Regions from separate parts of the Kitasatospora sp. NPDC092286 genome, predicted to be linked through region 2. Evidence: riboswitches for the same ligand, from Rfam matches in the RefSeq annotation. Region 2 holds a riboswitch; the other holds the start of a gene.
The links. Region 2 has a riboswitch for magnesium ahead of ACIQIB_RS06070 (magnesium and cobalt transport protein CorA). Riboswitches for the same ligand answer to the same signal wherever they lie in the genome.
Positions count from the first base shown of each region.

Region 1 (7,775 bases), on a different contig from region 2:
CGGCTTCTCGTCCGCCGACCCGATACCGGCCACGGGCCTGTCCCTGTCCCGGGCCTCGGCCAGCGGGGTGATCAGCTCCCCGGGGCGGGCGACGAGTTCGACCTTCCTGAGGTCGCCCGGGTGTTCGACCACGCCGGTGATGGTGAAGGGGGTGCGGTCCAGCCCCTTGACCGCGGTCGTCCCGCCGAGCCGCAGCCCGGACCGTTCGAGGAAGGCCCGGGTGGCGGCCGCCTCGTGCGGGGCGCCGGGGGCGCGGCCGTCGACCACATCGAGCCGCCCGGCCCAGACCGGGTCGGTGAGGTCGGCCTCGGCGGTGTCGGTGCGGAGCAGGCCCTCGCGGGAGCCGGCGCTGGCCTCGGGGCCCGGCCGGGCCGCCGTGAGGACGCTGCCCTGGGGCAGCAACGAGGCCACCAGCGTGGCGGGTTCGACGGCCGCGCCCTTGGTCTCCTCGGGCGTGGCGGGCTTCCCGGGGGTGGCGGTGCGGGTGAGGGTGCCGTCGTCGGCGAACGGGGCCTGCTCGACGGTGCGGCCCGGGGCGAGGGCGCTGATCAGGGCGTCGGAGCCGCCCATCACCCGCTCGACGCGCTCGGCCGGGGTGAGCTGTCCGCTGCGGTGGACGATGTCGGCGCCGGTGACGCCGATGACGGGCAGGGCGACCATGGCGACGACGAGGGCGCTGCGGCCCTTGGCGCGCAGGGCGTCGCGGCGGGCGATGCGCAGGGCGACCCGCCAGGCGCTGAGCTTCACCGGGCCACCTCCGGGTGGCCGGCGCCGAGGTCGCGGAGCGTCCCGTCGGGGCGGCGGGTGCGCTCCTCGACGATCCGTCCGTCGCGCAGGAGGACGACGCGGTCGGCCCAGCCGGCGTGGGCCGGTTCATGGGTGACCATCATGGCGGCGGCCCCGGCGTCGCAGCGGGCCCGCAGGACGGCGAGGACGGACTCTCCGGTGGCGGAGTCGAGCGCGCCGGTGGGCTCGTCGGCCAGCAGCAGCCGGCGTTCGCCGATCAGTGCGCGGGCGATGGCGACGCGCTGCTGCTGGCCGCCGGACATGTCGTCGGGGAAGCGGTCGGCGAGCTCCGGGATGCCCATCTCCTCCAGGGCGGCGAGGGCCTCGCGGCGGGCGGCGCGGCCGGAGACACCGTCCAGTTCGCGCGGCAGCGAGATGTTCTCGGCGGCGGTGAGGGCCGGGATCAGGTTGTAGTCCTGGAAGACGTAGCCGATCGAGCGGCGCCGGACGGCGGAGAGCCGCCCCCGGCTGAGCCCGCCGAGCGGGGAGCCCTCGACGAGCACCTGGCCGGCGCTCGGGGCGTCCAGGCCGCCCGCCAGGGTCAGCAGGGTGGACTTGCCGGACCCGGAAGGGCCCATCACGGCGACGAACTCTCCGGCGTGCACGGTGAGTTCGACCCCGCGCAGCGCGTGCACTTCGGACGCGCCCTGCCCGTGGACCCGGGTGACGTTCTGCAGACGCAGGACGGCCTGGCCGGCGGTCCTGATCGGATCGGTGCGGGACACACTTTCCCCCTCATTGAGCTGTTCAGCTGCATATGCAGGTGAACTATATATGCAGGGCGACGACCGCTCGTGCCATCGGGGTGGCAGAAAATGTGTCCGATTCCGCTGGAACCGCAGGTGACCACCGCCCGACTGGTGGACCGGGCGCCGCCGGGCGACGGCCCGTCCGACCCACCCGCCCCGCCTGTCCCACCCGCTCCACCTGCTCCGTCCGACTCTGTCCGCCACAAGGAGTGCACGCGCATGTGCGGAATCACCGGCTGGGTGTCCTTTCATCAGGACGTCCGCCACAGCGCCCCCGTCATCGAGGCGATGACCGCGACCATGGCCCTGCGCGGGCCCGACGCCGGCGGGATCTGGCTCGGTGCCCACGCCGCGCTCGGTCACCGCCGCCTCGCCGTCATCGACATCGACGGCGGCGCCCAGCCCATGGCCGACCGCCAGGAAAACCCGGGCGTGGTGCTGACCTACAGCGGCGAGGTCTACAACCACCACCAGCTCCGCGCCGAACTCCGCGCCAGGGGACACCGGTTCGAGACCCGCAGTGACACCGAGGTGGTGCTGCGCGCCTACCAGGAGTGGGGCGACGCCCTGGTCGACCGGCTGGAGGGCATGTACGCCTTCGCGATCTGGGACGAGCGCGCCGAGCGGCTGCTGCTGGTCCGCGACCGGCTCGGCGTCAAGCCGCTGTTCTGGACCGCCGTCGGCGGCGGACTCGCCTTCGGCTCCGAGCCCAAGGCCCTGTTCGCCCACCCCGAGGTCACCCCCGCCGTCGACGCGGACGGCCTGCGCGAGGCCTACAGCCTGCTGTTCAACACCGGGCCCACGGTCTGGGCCGGCGTCCGCGAGGTGCACCCCGGCGGCCTGCTCGTACTCGACCGGGACGGCATCCGCGAGCGCCGCTACTGGGAGCTCCAGGCCCGCCCGCACGCCGACGACCTGGACACCACCGTCGAGCGGGTGCGCTCGCTGGTCAACCGCGCCGCCCGCGCCCAGCTGGAGGCGGACGTCCCGCTCTGCAGCCTGCTCTCCGGCGGCCTCGACTCCACCGTCGTCACCGCGCTCGTCGCCGACGAACTCCGGCTGTCCGAAGGCCCGCAGGCCAAGCTGCGCTCCTACGCCGTCGACTACAGCGACCAGGCCGAGCAGTTCACCGGCGACGTGCTGCGCACCGGCCACGACACCCCGTACGCCGCCGAGGCCGGCGCCTTCATCGGCAGCGACCACTCCACCGTGGTCCTCGACCCGCGCACCCTGCTCGACATCGAGAACCGCCGGGCCGTGGTCGTCTCCCGTGACTCGCCGATCGGCGTCGGCGACATGGACACCTCGCTCTACCTGCTGTTCGGCGAGATCCGCAAGCACTCCACCGTCGCCCTCTCCGGCGAGGCCGCGGACGAGGTGTTCGGCGGCTACCCGTGGTTCCACAACCCCAAGGCGCTCGCCGCGCAGACCTTCCCGTGGCTGCTGGTCACCGGCGACGAGGCCGCCATGCCGATCAACCCCGACCTCGCCGCCCACCTGCGGATCGGCGAGTTCCGCGACGACACCTACCGCACCTCGCTGGCCGCCGTCCCGCACCTGGACGGCGAGAGCGCCGCCGAGCACCGCCAGCGCGAGATGCAGCACCTCTCGCTGACCCGCTGGCTGCGTCAGCTGCTGCACCGCAAGGACCGCCTCTCGATGGCCCAGGGGCTGGAGGTCCGCGTCCCCTACTGCGACCACCGGCTGGTCGAGTACGCCTTCAACGCCCCCTGGTCGATGAAGAGTTACGACGGCCGGGAGAAGAGCCTGCTGCGCGCCACCGGTCAGGGCCTGGCCCCCGACTCGGTGCTGTGGCGGCCCAAGAACCACTACCCGGCGACCCACCACGCCGACTACAACAGCGGCCTTCAGCGGCTCGCCCGGGAGGCGCTCGACGCGCCGCACGTCCGCGACATCGCCGACGAGACCGTCATCAAGGCCAGCCTCGACACCCCGGCCGACCAGTTGGAGTGGGGCCACCGGCTGCGGCTGGAGCGGGTGGTGGACCTCGCGCTCTGGCTCGACCACCACCGCCCCGCGCTCGCCCTCTGAGGCCTGCCGCCCGCGCCGCCCGCTCCCGCCCCGGACACCCCCGGGCCGGGAGCGGGCCCCGTTCCACCCGCTTTCGCCCAGGTCCCGGTCAAGCTTCTACAAAGCTGTAGAGACCCGTTCGGCGGAGGGGCTATGCTTCTCAAGGTTTGACAGAAGACGAAGAAGGCACCTCGTTCGGTGAGGCGTCTTCACGGACACAGGCCACTGACCCGACGACGTCGAGAGACGCCCAGGTTCAGGACAGATCCTCCCGACTTAAGGGTTGATCCCAAGTGGCTTCCCCGCCAAGGGGATTACGCCGTGAAGTGCCAAAGCTCTGACGAGTAGGGGTGTGCCGGCCCGGCGGGTCGGCCCGCTCCTTGCCGTGTCGATCCGGCGCACCCGTGGTGCGTCGCCGGCCGGGAGGAGGCGAGAGACATGGACAGTAGTAGTCCGGGCCACAGTCGCCCCGGCCCCCGCCTGCTTTCGCTCACCCCCGGCACGCGGTAACAACCTCCCCCGCGCGTACTCCTGACGCACCGTCATGCCCCGCCGCCCCCGGCCCGGCCGTGACGCGCGTCCGGCGCGCCGCCATGCCCGCCCGGCCCTTTGCCGCCGCGGGCCGCGGTGCCGTGCGCCCGCAGGGGGGATCGCTGCTGCGCGCCCCCGACCGGCCCCCTCGCAGAGAAGGGGTCAGGGAGGCACGTCATGACGAACGTGATGCTCGACCCCGAGGTTCCCACGCCGCGTGCGGCCGTACTGGACGACGCCCACCTGGGCGACATCAAGGGCGCCCTCGGCACCATCCGCCTCGACGACGACACCCCGCGCCACGGGCTCTCCGCCCGGCTCAGGACGCTGCTCGCGGTCATTGGTCCCGGCCTGATCGTGATGGTCGGCGACAACGACGCCGGCGCCTTCGCCACCTACGGTCAGGCCGGCCAGAACTACGGCACCCACCTGCTGTGGACGCTGCTGCTGCTCGTCCCCGTCCTCTACGTCAACCAGGAGATGGTGCTCCGCCTGGGCGCCGTCACCGGGGTGGGCCACGCCCGGCTGATCCTGGAACGGTTCGGCAGGTTCTGGGGCGCCTTCTCGGTGATCGACCTGCTGCTGCTGAACGCGCTGACGCTGGTCACCGAGTTCATCGGCATCACGCTCGCGGCCGGCTACCTCGGACTGCCCAAGGCCCTGGCCGTCGTGCTGGCCGCCGCGGTCATCATCGCCTCCGCGTTCACCGGCTCGTTCCGGCGCTTCGAGCGGATCGCCATCGCCCTGTGCGCAGGCTCGCTGCTGCTGGTACCGGTCTACTTCCTGATCCACCCGTCGGCGACGCGGATGGCCCGTGACCTCGTCGTGCCGAACCTGCCGGGCGGCGCCGGGCAGTTGTCCACCGTGATGTTGCTGATCATCGGCATCGTCGGGACCACGGTGGCCCCCTGGCAGCTGTTCTTCCAGCAGTCGTACGTCATCGACAAGCGGATCACCCCGCGCTTCATGGCCTACGAGAAGGTCGACCTGTGGATCGGCATCGTCGTCGTGGTCGTCGGCGCCGCCGCGATGACGGGCTTCACCGCCGCGGCCTTCGCGGGCACCGACGGCTTCGGGCAGTTCACCGACGCGGCGGGCATCGCGCACGGCCTGGCCGTGAAGGCGGGCGAACTCGCCGGGGTGCTCTTCGCGATCGCGCTGCTGGACGCCTCGATCATCGGGGCCTTCGCGGTCTCGCTCTCCACCGCGTACGCGGTCGGCGACGTGCTCGGCGTGAAGCACTCGCTGCACCGGGGCGTGGGCGGGGCCAAGGGTTTCTACGCCGTCTACGCGGGCCTGGTGACGGTGGCCGCCACCATCGTGCTGATCCCCGGCTCCCCGCTCGGTCTGCTCACCGAGGGCGTCCAGACCCTGGCCGGCGTGCTGCTGCCGTCCGCCTCGGTCTTCCTGCTGCTGCTCTGCAACGACAAGGACGTCCTCGGCCCCTGGGTCAACGGGCCCCGGACCAACGCCTTCACGGCGGCGGTGGTCGGCGTCCTGGTCACCCTCTCGGTGGTCCTGACCGCGGCCGTGCTCTTCCCGGACATCAGCGCCGACACCATCCTCACCGTCATGGCGGTCTGCGGCGTCCTCGGGGTGTCGGCCGCCGGGTACTCCTTCGTCCGCCGGCGCACCGGCACCGAGAAGGACCGCATCGACCGCACCGGGCGGGAGAACTGGCGGATGCCGCCGCTGGAGACCCTCGCCCGGCCCACGGTCTCCACCGCCTACAGGATCGGCATGGGCGCGCTGCGCGGCTACCTGCTGGTCGCGATGGTCCTGGTCGTCGTCAAGATCGTCCAGGTCGCGCTCAACCACTGAGCCGCCGAGCCTCCGGACTCGCCCCGACCGACCTGCGGGCCCGCCCGGTGCTCGCCTGACCGGGATCCCGGGCCGACGGGCGTAGAACGGAGTACCCGCGATCATCGAAGCGCACCACTGGAGGACACAGGGTGAAGACCGACCGCCGCCACGGCCCGCTGGTACCGATGCTGCTGGTGCTCACCGTCGTCACCGGGCTGGTGGACGCGGTCAGTTACCTCGAACTCGGCCATGTCTTCGTCGCCAACATGACCGGGAACGTGGTCTTCCTCGGCTTCGCCCTGGCCGGCGCGGCCGGGCTCTCCGCCACCGCCTCGCTGGCCGCCCTGGCGGCCTTCCTGGTGGGCGCGTTCGCCGGTGGCCGGCTCTGCGAGCGGCTGCCCGGTCACCGGGGAAGGCTGCTCGTCGCCTCGGCCGTGATCCAGGCGGTCCTGCTGGCGGGCAGCACCGCCCTGGCGGCCGTGGCCGGCCACACCACCGACGCGGCCCGGTACGGCCTGATCGGCCTGCTCGGCTTCGCGATGGGCCTGCAGAACGCCGTCGTGCGCTTCCTCAAGGTCCCCGACCTCACCACCACCGTGCTGACCATGACCCTGACCGGCCTGGCCGCCGACCGCGCGGGCGCCCGCCGCCTCGCCTCGGCCGTCTGGATGTTCGCCGGCGCCCTGCTCGGCGCCCTGCTGGTCTTCCACGCCACCGTCACCACCGCGCTGGCCGTGGCGCTCACCCTGCTGATCGCGGTCGCCGCCGCCACCCACCGCGCCTCCACCTCCGCCCCCGGCGGGCCCACCCCGGCCTGGACCCGCCCGGGGGGCGCCGGGGACAACTAAGGCGTGGGGCGCCGTCAGAACCCGTTGGTGTCGAGGCTGAGGCCGAAGGGCTCCGGCAGGTGCACGGGAGTCCCGAACGGGTGCGGACCCTCCACACGCGTGTAGCCGAGCTTCCCGGGCTGGGAGAACAGCGTGCAGGCGCGTTCCTGGCGGTCCACCAGCAGGTACACGGGTGCCCCGTACTGCGAGTGCCGGCGGCGTTTGGCCGTGCGGCCGGTGTCACCGTTCGACGGTGACGTGACCTCGACGACCTGCTCCACCGTGCGGTGCGAGATCTCCGCGAACGCCCTGACCCAGTCGACGGGTTCGGCCGGCGGCTCAAGGGTGGGGTGGCGGCTCGCGGCTGCGGGTGAATCGGCCATGGGCGCAGCTCAGCCCTCCTGCGGGCCGCCCGGGCTGCGGCTGCCGCGGCCGCTCCAGAGCGGTTCCAGGCGGGCCCAGGACCGCTGCCACTCCTGGTCGGCCCGCCGGTCGAGGGCGCGCAGCCGCAGTGCGAGGCCGCCGCCGAGCGCGGCGGCGAGGGCGGCGAAGCCGGAGAGGCCGGTGCAGACCGCCTCGACCGCGACGCCGACCCGGGTGGCCGGGGGGTCGGCCCGTCCGCCGTCGTCGTCCACCCAGACGGTGACGGTGGACCCGGCGGTGGCGGAGCGGGGCGCCTCGGCCCGGCCGGTGTGCTGCTGCCCGTCGGGGTACGCCCAGGAGACGGTGACGTCGGCCCGGCTCTCGTAGCCGCCCGCCCAGCGGCTGTTCGCGGCGTTGCCGGGCCGGGCCGCGGTGAGCAGGACGGCGTCGACCCGGTGCAGCCGGGCGCGGTCCGCCGAGGCGTCATGGTCGGCGGCGTGGAAGGAGAGCAGCGCGGCGCCGACGGCGGCGGACAGCGCGAGGAGCAGGCCCAGGAGCGCCGCGGCCCACGCCCGGCTGCGGGACCGGTCCAGCGGTCGGACGGGCGGATCGCGGCGGGCGCCGAGGGCCCGTCGCAGGTGCCGGCCCGCCCGCCGCGGCAGCGACGCGGCCCGGGTCGGGCGGG
Region 1 covers NZ_JBIVRD010000005.1:211,466-219,240, reverse strand. Annotated here, with positions in the region: gene ACIQIB_RS07660 (FtsX-like permease family protein) at 1-747, opposite strand, end outside; gene ACIQIB_RS07655 (ABC transporter ATP-binding protein) at 744-1,511, opposite strand; gene asnB (asparagine synthase (glutamine-hydrolyzing)) at 1,755-3,587, shown strand; M-box (ykoK) riboswitch at 3,750-3,923, shown strand; gene ACIQIB_RS07645 (NRAMP family divalent metal transporter) at 4,275-5,918, shown strand; gene ACIQIB_RS07640 (YoaK family protein) at 6,086-6,748, shown strand; partial or broken gene ACIQIB_RS07635 (Uma2 family endonuclease) at 6,763-7,002, opposite strand; gene ACIQIB_RS07630 (hypothetical protein) at 7,120-7,775, opposite strand, start outside.
Region 1: linked by a shared signal. The riboswitch ahead of ACIQIB_RS07645 (NRAMP family divalent metal transporter) and the one ahead of ACIQIB_RS06070 (magnesium and cobalt transport protein CorA) in region 2 are both predicted to bind magnesium.

Region 2 (7,775 bases):
CCTGGAACAGGAGAGGGTCCGCAGCATCTTTGGGCGATTCGTTCCCACAGCTATAGTCGACAAAGTGCTCCTGCAGGCCGGCGAGGATCTCAGGCTGAAGGGAGAAAAATGCGTCGCAACGATAATGTTCGCAGACTTGCGCGGGTTCACGTCCTGGGCCGAGGACAGTTCGCCGGATCTCGTGATCAATGCCCTGAACTACTATCTCGGTTCCATGAGTGACGTTATTCTCGATCACGGCGGTACCCTGGTGTCCTACATGGGCGACGGGATTATGGCCGCTTTTGGGGCTCCGATCGAGGAGGAATGCCATGCCGACCTCGCCCTGGCCGCGGCCCGCATGATGGCGCAGGAAGCCCTGCTGGACTTCAATACGTGGCTGAAGCGCGAAGGCCTGGGTACGGGATTCAGAATCGGAATCGGCTTGAACAGTGGCCCGGTGATGTCCGGAACAGTAGGGTCGGAACGCCGCCTCGAGTATGCGGCGGTGGGTGATACCACCAATACCGCATCCCGTCTTGAGCAAATGACCAAAGAGGTACCGCACGCGATTTTGATCTCAAACGAAACCTACGCCATGCTGAGCAGGCATTCCGACGACCTCGTCTTCGTCGGAGAGATATCCCTTCGCGGGAAGCGGTCCTCCGTCGGTGTCTGGGGAGATGGATCGAAAGGGGCCGCCGCCGGCTGAAGGCGTGCCGCGCCCTAAAGGCCCTAAAGGCGCACTGTACCGGCTCACGCGCGGCGCCAAAGGTGTACGGGGGCAAGAGCGCTCCATGGCGACCGGTCTGCCATCCTCCCCTCCAGTCGCACCGGTGTCCGGGCGGGCGTATGCTGGTTCCGCTCATTCAATATGCGGCTGCTGGAGACGCCACAGTAATAAGCGATGAAGATGTCTTCGCATAAAATGGCATTCGAGAATCAATCGCGGCACTCGTGAAAGCCGGCACCCTCGGATCCGTGGACTTGGTTGCCGTCGAGACGTCAGGGCAAGGGGATGAGATGCGATGAAGGGCGTCGTTTTTGATCTCTTCAATGAGGTGGTCTCGCAGAAGTACGGCCTGACCGCATGGGAAGACCTGATCAACGCTGCAGGTGTTGAGGGAGTGTATACGTCGCTCGGCAACTACCCGGATGCCGAGTTCCTGAAAATAGTTGCCGAAGCGGCGTCCATGTTCGGTATGTCAGAAGACGAAATTGTTCGCTGGCTGGGGCGCGAGGCGCTGCCGATCTTCGCCGAAAGATATCCCGTGTTCTTCGAGAGACACAGCTCGGCTCGAACCTTCCTGCTGACACTGAACGACATCATACATCCCGAAGTGAGGCGGCTCTATCCCGGTGCCGATGTGCCTAGTTTCAGATTCGATACGTCGTCCGATGATGTACTCATCATGAGCTACAGGTCGGAACGACAGCTGTGCTGGTTCGGCGAAGGACTTATCGAGGGTGCGGCCGTTCACTTCGGGGAGTCCGTTCAGATCAAGCAGCCCAGATGCACCGGGCGAGGGGACGAAGAATGCGTATTTGAAGTAAGGCTAGCGTCATAGGAGATTACGGTGGAGCGTGAGCGGAATATAGATCGGGAAGCAGCTCTGCTGGAAAGCCTACTGAACAAGGAACGCAAGGCGCGGCGGCAGGCCGAGCTGATATCAGAGGAAATGATTCGCAAGCTGCATGACGCAAAGAACCAGGAGCTCGAGAAGCAGCGGGGTCTGGAACTGCTGGAGTCGGTGGCTGCGGCATGCAACAACGCGCTCCAGGTGAGCGATCCGCTGCTTGCCGCGGTAAAAGGAATATGCACCTTCACGGGGTGCCCGGCCGGTCATGCGCTGTCGTTCTCGCCGGACAGCGGCATGCTTGCCTCGTACTCGCGTTATTGGTGGGCGGACGATCCGGAACACCTGCGAGCGCTGCAGGCGAATGATGGGCTCATGGTTCCCCGGGGGCGTGGGCCGGCCGGACGCGCCCTGCTGTCCACCGAGGCGCTGACAGGCACCGTCGGCAGCGAGGACGAAGAAATAGATTACATCAAGTCCTGTCGTGAACTCGGAATCACCGAGTTCCTGACGCTTCCTGTTTTCTGTGAATCCGAAGTCATTTTTGTGCTTGAGTTCTTTGCCGCGCCGGGAAAAATCAGCCAGGACGAGATGCTCACGAAGCTGCTGATTCAGGTCGGCGCTCAGCTGTCACGCGTGGTTGAAAGGGCGAAGGCAGAGCGGGAGTTGCAGGACGCGCGCTCGGTCGCGGAGACCGCGGCCCGCAGCAAGAGCTCGTTCCTGGCCACCATGAGTCATGAGATCAGGACCCCGATGAACGCAGTCATCGGGATGACTGAATTGCTGCTGTCTACTGAACTGACGTCCGAACAGCGAAACTTTGTTGATATCATCAATTCCAGCGGGGAGGCCCTGCTTGGTATCATCAATGACGTTCTGGACTTCTCCAAGATAGAAGCCGGCGGGCTGGAGCTGGAGAGCCGGCCGTTCTCCCTGCGTGATATGATGGATTCCGCGGTCGGGGTGATTGCCACCCGTGCCGCAGAAAAATCGCTCGAACTTGCCTGCCTGGTTGAGCCTGACGTTCCGGACAGGCTGGTCGGCGACGGAATGCGTCTCCGGCAAGTACTGACCAACCTCCTCTCCAATGCGATTAAATTTACCGAGACCGGTGAAGTCGTAGTCTCGGTGAGAACCACTGAGGATGTCGACGGGGACGACCGGGCCACGCGGTTGCATTTTTCCGTTTCGGATACGGGTATAGGCATCCCTGAAGATCGCATGGATCGACTCTTCCGGGATTTCAGCCAGGTGGATTCGTCCACCACTCGCCGGTACGGGGGGACGGGCCTGGGGCTGGCGATCAGCAAGCGCCTCGTCGAGATGATGGATGGTTTCATGAAGGTGGAGAGCAAGAGCGGTGTCGGCTCTGTCTTCAGCTTCGAAATCAATCTGGAGGTCGCCGAAGGCAGTCTGCCGCCTGTCGCGGAAGAACCACTGCGACTGAAGCGCCTGCTCATTGTCGATGACAATGCGGTCAACCGCGAAGTGGTCAGGCGGCACGCTGATTCATGGAACATGGTGCCCTATGAAACGGCCTTCCCCGAAGATTCCCTCAGAATACTTGAGTCGGGCGATCCGTTTGATGTGGCAGTCATCGACATGATGATGCCGAAGATGGATGGCGTGGAGCTGGCCAGGAGGATCCACCGGATCCTGGGTCGTGAACGTCTGCCGCTCATACTGGCAACCTCACTGGTGACGTCCAGAGAACTGATCGACCGTGAAGAATTCTCCGCGGTCCTGACCAAGCCTATAAGGGCTTCGCAGCTGCATGATGCGCTTGTGACGGTCATCGTGGGCAAGCGGGAACCCGCCGGGGTGAGCCCTTCCCCGAGCAAGGGTACGTCTCCTGACGGCGCGTCTTCTGACCTGAAAATCCTGCTGGCCGAGGACAATGCGGTGAATCAGCAGATCGCTACGCTGATGTTGCGGAAACTCGGCCACACCGCCGAGATAGTCGACGACGGCAGTCAGGCCGTCGATGCCGTCCTCAATGATTGCTACGACGTCGTGCTGATGGACGTGCAGATGCCCGTCATGGACGGCCTCGAGGCGTCGCGGAAGATCAATCAAATGCTTGAGGCCGGCCGCCGTCCTTACATAATCGCGATGACGGCGAACGCGATGCAGGGCGACCGCGAAATCTGCCTTGCCGCGGGCATGGACGACTACATAGCGAAACCGATAAAGAGTGACCAGTTGGCTGAAGCGCTGAGCCGTGTGTCCGCACCCGGCGGCGAGCAGGACACCACCCCGCAGCCGGAGCACTCCGACACTTCGGTCAGCCGAGAGGTTCTGGAGCGTCTCTGTGACGACCTGGGCGGGGCTTCCTCGGTTGCTGAACTGGCCGAGCTGTTTGTGGAAGATGCGCCGAAACTGATATCCGCCATGTCGGGCAGTCAGCAGAACGACGAGGTGCGGCGGGCCGCTCACACGCTGAAGTCCAGCGCCAGGGCCCTGGGGGCTGACGTGCTGGCCGATATGGCAGCGGAGATCGAAGCACAAGCCCGCGCGGAAACCCTTGGGGAATTCAGTGTGAGTGCAATGAGTGACGAATTCCTTCGCGCGAAGAGTCAGCTCTTCGAGATTCTCACCGAACTGGAAAGCCACAGTCTCGGTTGACTCGCCTCGCTCAGGGGCCGCGGGCGAGGAAGAGGTCGCTGATGTGAAGCATGCCGATGCCGCCACCACGGGCATCGAGCAGCCGAGCGGTCTCGGCCAGGGCCCGGACGCGGGCACCGACCCGGCCCCGGTCCGACCGGGAACGAAGAGGATTCCGGCCACCGGAGGCGGGGCCAGGCCTGGAACACGCTCTTGCCCGGGCCGGGCGGGGCCTGTTCCATGGCGGCATGCCGCGAAGCGAGCTCGTTCTGATGACGGATCACAGCTCGACCGAGGGAAGCCGGGAGACTCTGGCCACCGCCGCGCGGATGCTCACCGGCCGGGCGCCCGTCCTGCTCGACGCGCGGCACTTCATGCGCGGCGGCACCGGCCGGATCGGCCCGGCCGCCGACGGCGGGCTCCGCCTGGAGGTGCCGGCCGAGGGCCTCGCCGTGACGGCGGACACCGTGCTGGTCTACGAGATACCGCCGCACAAGCGGCGCGCCTTCGAGGCCTGCCAGCAGCGGCTCCGCGCGTACGGCGCCCGTTCGCTCGGCACCGACACGGACGGCTGGCGGGCGGCCACCGAGAAGGACCGGACCGTCGAGCGCTTCAGCCGGGACGGCATCGCGCACATGCCCACCATCGCGCTCTCCCGGCCGACCCCCGAGGCCGCCGTCGATGCCTTCGACCGCCTCGGCGGCGACGTCTGGGCCCGGCCGACCGTCGGAATGGGCGGCAACGATGTCTTCCACGTCACCACCCGCGACCAGCTCACCGCCGCCGCGGACCACTACGTGGCCTCGGGCGCCGACTGGCTGATCGCCCGCGACGCCGGGAACTTCAACGCCGACGGCCGGCGCCACCAGTACCGGGTGGTGGTGCTCGGCGGGCGCGTCGTCCGCGCGGTCGAGCACGTCCAGCCGGATCCGGACGCGCCCTGCAACGAGATCCAGGGCGCCGTCTCGACGCTGCTGGAGGACGGCGAACTGCCTGCGGGTCTGGCCGAGTTGGCCGTCTCCGCGACCAAGTCCCTGGGCCTGCCGCTCGGCGGTGTCGACCTCGGCGCGGAGAACGGCGGCGTCGTCTTCGAGGTCAACGTCCACCCGGTGTTCGGCAGCGTCGGGGGCCTGGAGACGGTCGCCCTGCCGTACACCGCCGCCCACCTCGCACTGGGCTGAGCCGAAGCGGCGGCCCGGGCCCGTCGGGGCCCCGGTGGAGGCCTCGGCGGAGGCCCTGGTCAAGGGCGCGGTCGCGCGGGTACTAGACTTGGCACAGTTGTGAAGGCACCTCGTTCGGTGAGGCGTCGCCACGGACACAGGCCACTGACCCCACGACGTCGAGAGACGCCCAGGTTCAGGACAGGTCTCCCCGGCCTAAGGGGTGATCCCAAGTGGCTGCACCCCCGGGTGCTACGCCGTGGCGTGCCAAAGCTCTGACGAGATCAGGGGTGCCCCGCCCGTCCCGCGGCCAGGTGTGCCCGCGGCGCGTGGTGTGGATCTCCCTGATGGCCCCGGTAACGGCGACCCGAGTACGGGCGCCCCGACGGCGAGGAGGTGAGACCTGTGGAGAGCAGTAGTCCGGGCCGAAGTCGGCCCCGCCCCAGGACGTCCCCCTCTTCTCCTGGCACCCGGCACTTCTCCTCCCGTACCGCTCCCGCACCCCGCCGCCGTACCGCCCGCCGCTGACAGCGGCGGCTCCGGCCGCGTGGTCCGGGCGCCGTGCGCGGTGGAGGACGGCCGGGCGCCTCCCGCCCCCGCCCCGCCCGACCCCGCGGCCCCCGGCCTCGGCAGCGGCGGACACCGACCCGTGGAGGTACCCCGCCATGTCCGACTGGCGTGTGCGCGCCGTGCGCGCGAGCAAGCGTCCGTTCTCCCGTTCCGTCACCACGCCGCGCGGCGGCGACGCGCAGCCGGCGCCCGAGCACTCGATGGACCCGAGGCCCGACCAGCCCGCGGAGCCCGTCACGCTGGAGCGCTCCGTCGTGGACGCGGCCGTCTACCGGGGCGGGCACCGGGTCGAGGAACCCGCCAGCCTGGCCGACATCTACCGCCAGCTGCCCGGCAAGCCCGGCACGATGGCCTGGATCGGCCTGTTCCGGCCCGCCGAGGCGCAGCTGCTGGAGGCCGCCGAGCGGTTCAACCTGCACGAGCTGGCGGTCGAGGACGCGATCGTCGCCCACCAGCGGCCGAAGCTGGAGCGCTACGGCGACACGCTCTTCGTCGTGCTGCGCGCCGCCCGCTACCTGGACGACGTGGAGGAGGTCGACTTCGGCGAGATCCACCTCTTCGTCGGCCCCGACTTCGTCCTCACCGTGCGCCACTCGCAGGCCCCGGACCTCTCCGCGGTGCGCAGCCGCCTGGAGGCCGACCCGGAGCTGCTCGCGCTCGGCCCCGAGGCGGTGCTGTACGCGGTGCTGGACGCGGTCGTCGACGGGTACGCGCCGGTGATCGCCGGGTTGCAGCACGACATCGACGAGATCGAGACCGAGGTGTTCGGCGGTGACCCGCAGGTGTCCCGCCGCATCTACGAACTCTCCCGCGAGGTGATCGAGTTCCAGCGGGCCACCCGTCCGCTGCTGGAGATCATGAAGAGCCTGGAGGCGGGCTTCGGCAAGTACGGCACCGACGACGAGCTCCAGCGCTACCTGCGGGACGTGGCCGACCACGCCACGTACGCCGCCGAGCGGGTGGACGGCTTCCGGCAGATGCTGCAGAACATCCTGACCGTCAACGCGACCCTGGTCTCGCAGCGGCAGAACGAGGAGATGAAGCAGCTCGCCGAGGCCGGGCACGTGCAGAACGACGAGATCAAGAAGATCTCCTCCTGGGCGGCCATCCTCTTCGCGCCGACCCTGATCGGCACCGTCTACGGCATGAACTTCGAGCTCATGCCGGAGCTCAAGTGGGCGTTCGGGTACCCGTTCGCGATCGGGCTGATGGCGCTCGTCTGCACCGGCCTCTACCTGGTGTTCAAACGCCGCAACTGGCTCTGAGTGCCGCGGCTCGCCCGTGACCCGCCGTGAGCGGCACGACGTTCGGACAGGGCGTCAGGGTTCCGTCAGGGCGGGCCGGAGGGGCTTGCCCCCCGCCCGCGCCGACGGCTTGGATGAAGGGCATGAACCGCCCGGCACGCCACCACGACCGCCCGCCGCATCCGCGGCCGCCGGTCGTCGCTGCCGCGGCCGTCATCGCCGTGCGCTGAACCGCGCCTCCCCGCCGGACGGCACGGCCCGCGCCGCCCCCTGCCCCGTCGCCGCGGGGCAGGGGGCGGACGCCTTCTCGTACCTTCGTCCCGCACCCCGGCCGGGCGGCTGAAGGAGGCGGTCACCCTCGGCACCGGCCTGGCGATCGGCGTCCGGCCGCGGCTGCGGGAGTACCGGTAGCGGGCTGGTCCGCCGCACTTGTCAGTGGGCCGCCGTAGGGTCGTTCGGGTGCCGAAGAACGGCGACGGACGGCCGCGCGGTTCCACGTGCGGCCGGTCCGGACGGATCGTCAGGGCGTATCGCGATGAAGCAGACGGCGAAGCGGGCGCTGGTCGGTGCGGCCGGGGCGTTGGGCGCGGTGCTGGTCCTCGCCGGGCCATCCGGTGGGGTCTGACGGCCACCCAGGAGGA
Region 2 covers NZ_JBIVRD010000004.1:54,031-61,805, forward strand. Annotated here, with positions in the region: gene ACIQIB_RS06050 (response regulator) at 1-691, shown strand, start outside; gene ACIQIB_RS06055 (heme NO-binding domain-containing protein) at 1,008-1,547, shown strand; gene ACIQIB_RS06060 (response regulator) at 1,557-4,181, shown strand; gene ACIQIB_RS06065 (RimK family alpha-L-glutamate ligase) at 4,409-5,341, shown strand; M-box (ykoK) riboswitch at 5,444-5,614, shown strand; gene ACIQIB_RS06070 (magnesium and cobalt transport protein CorA) at 5,986-7,155, shown strand.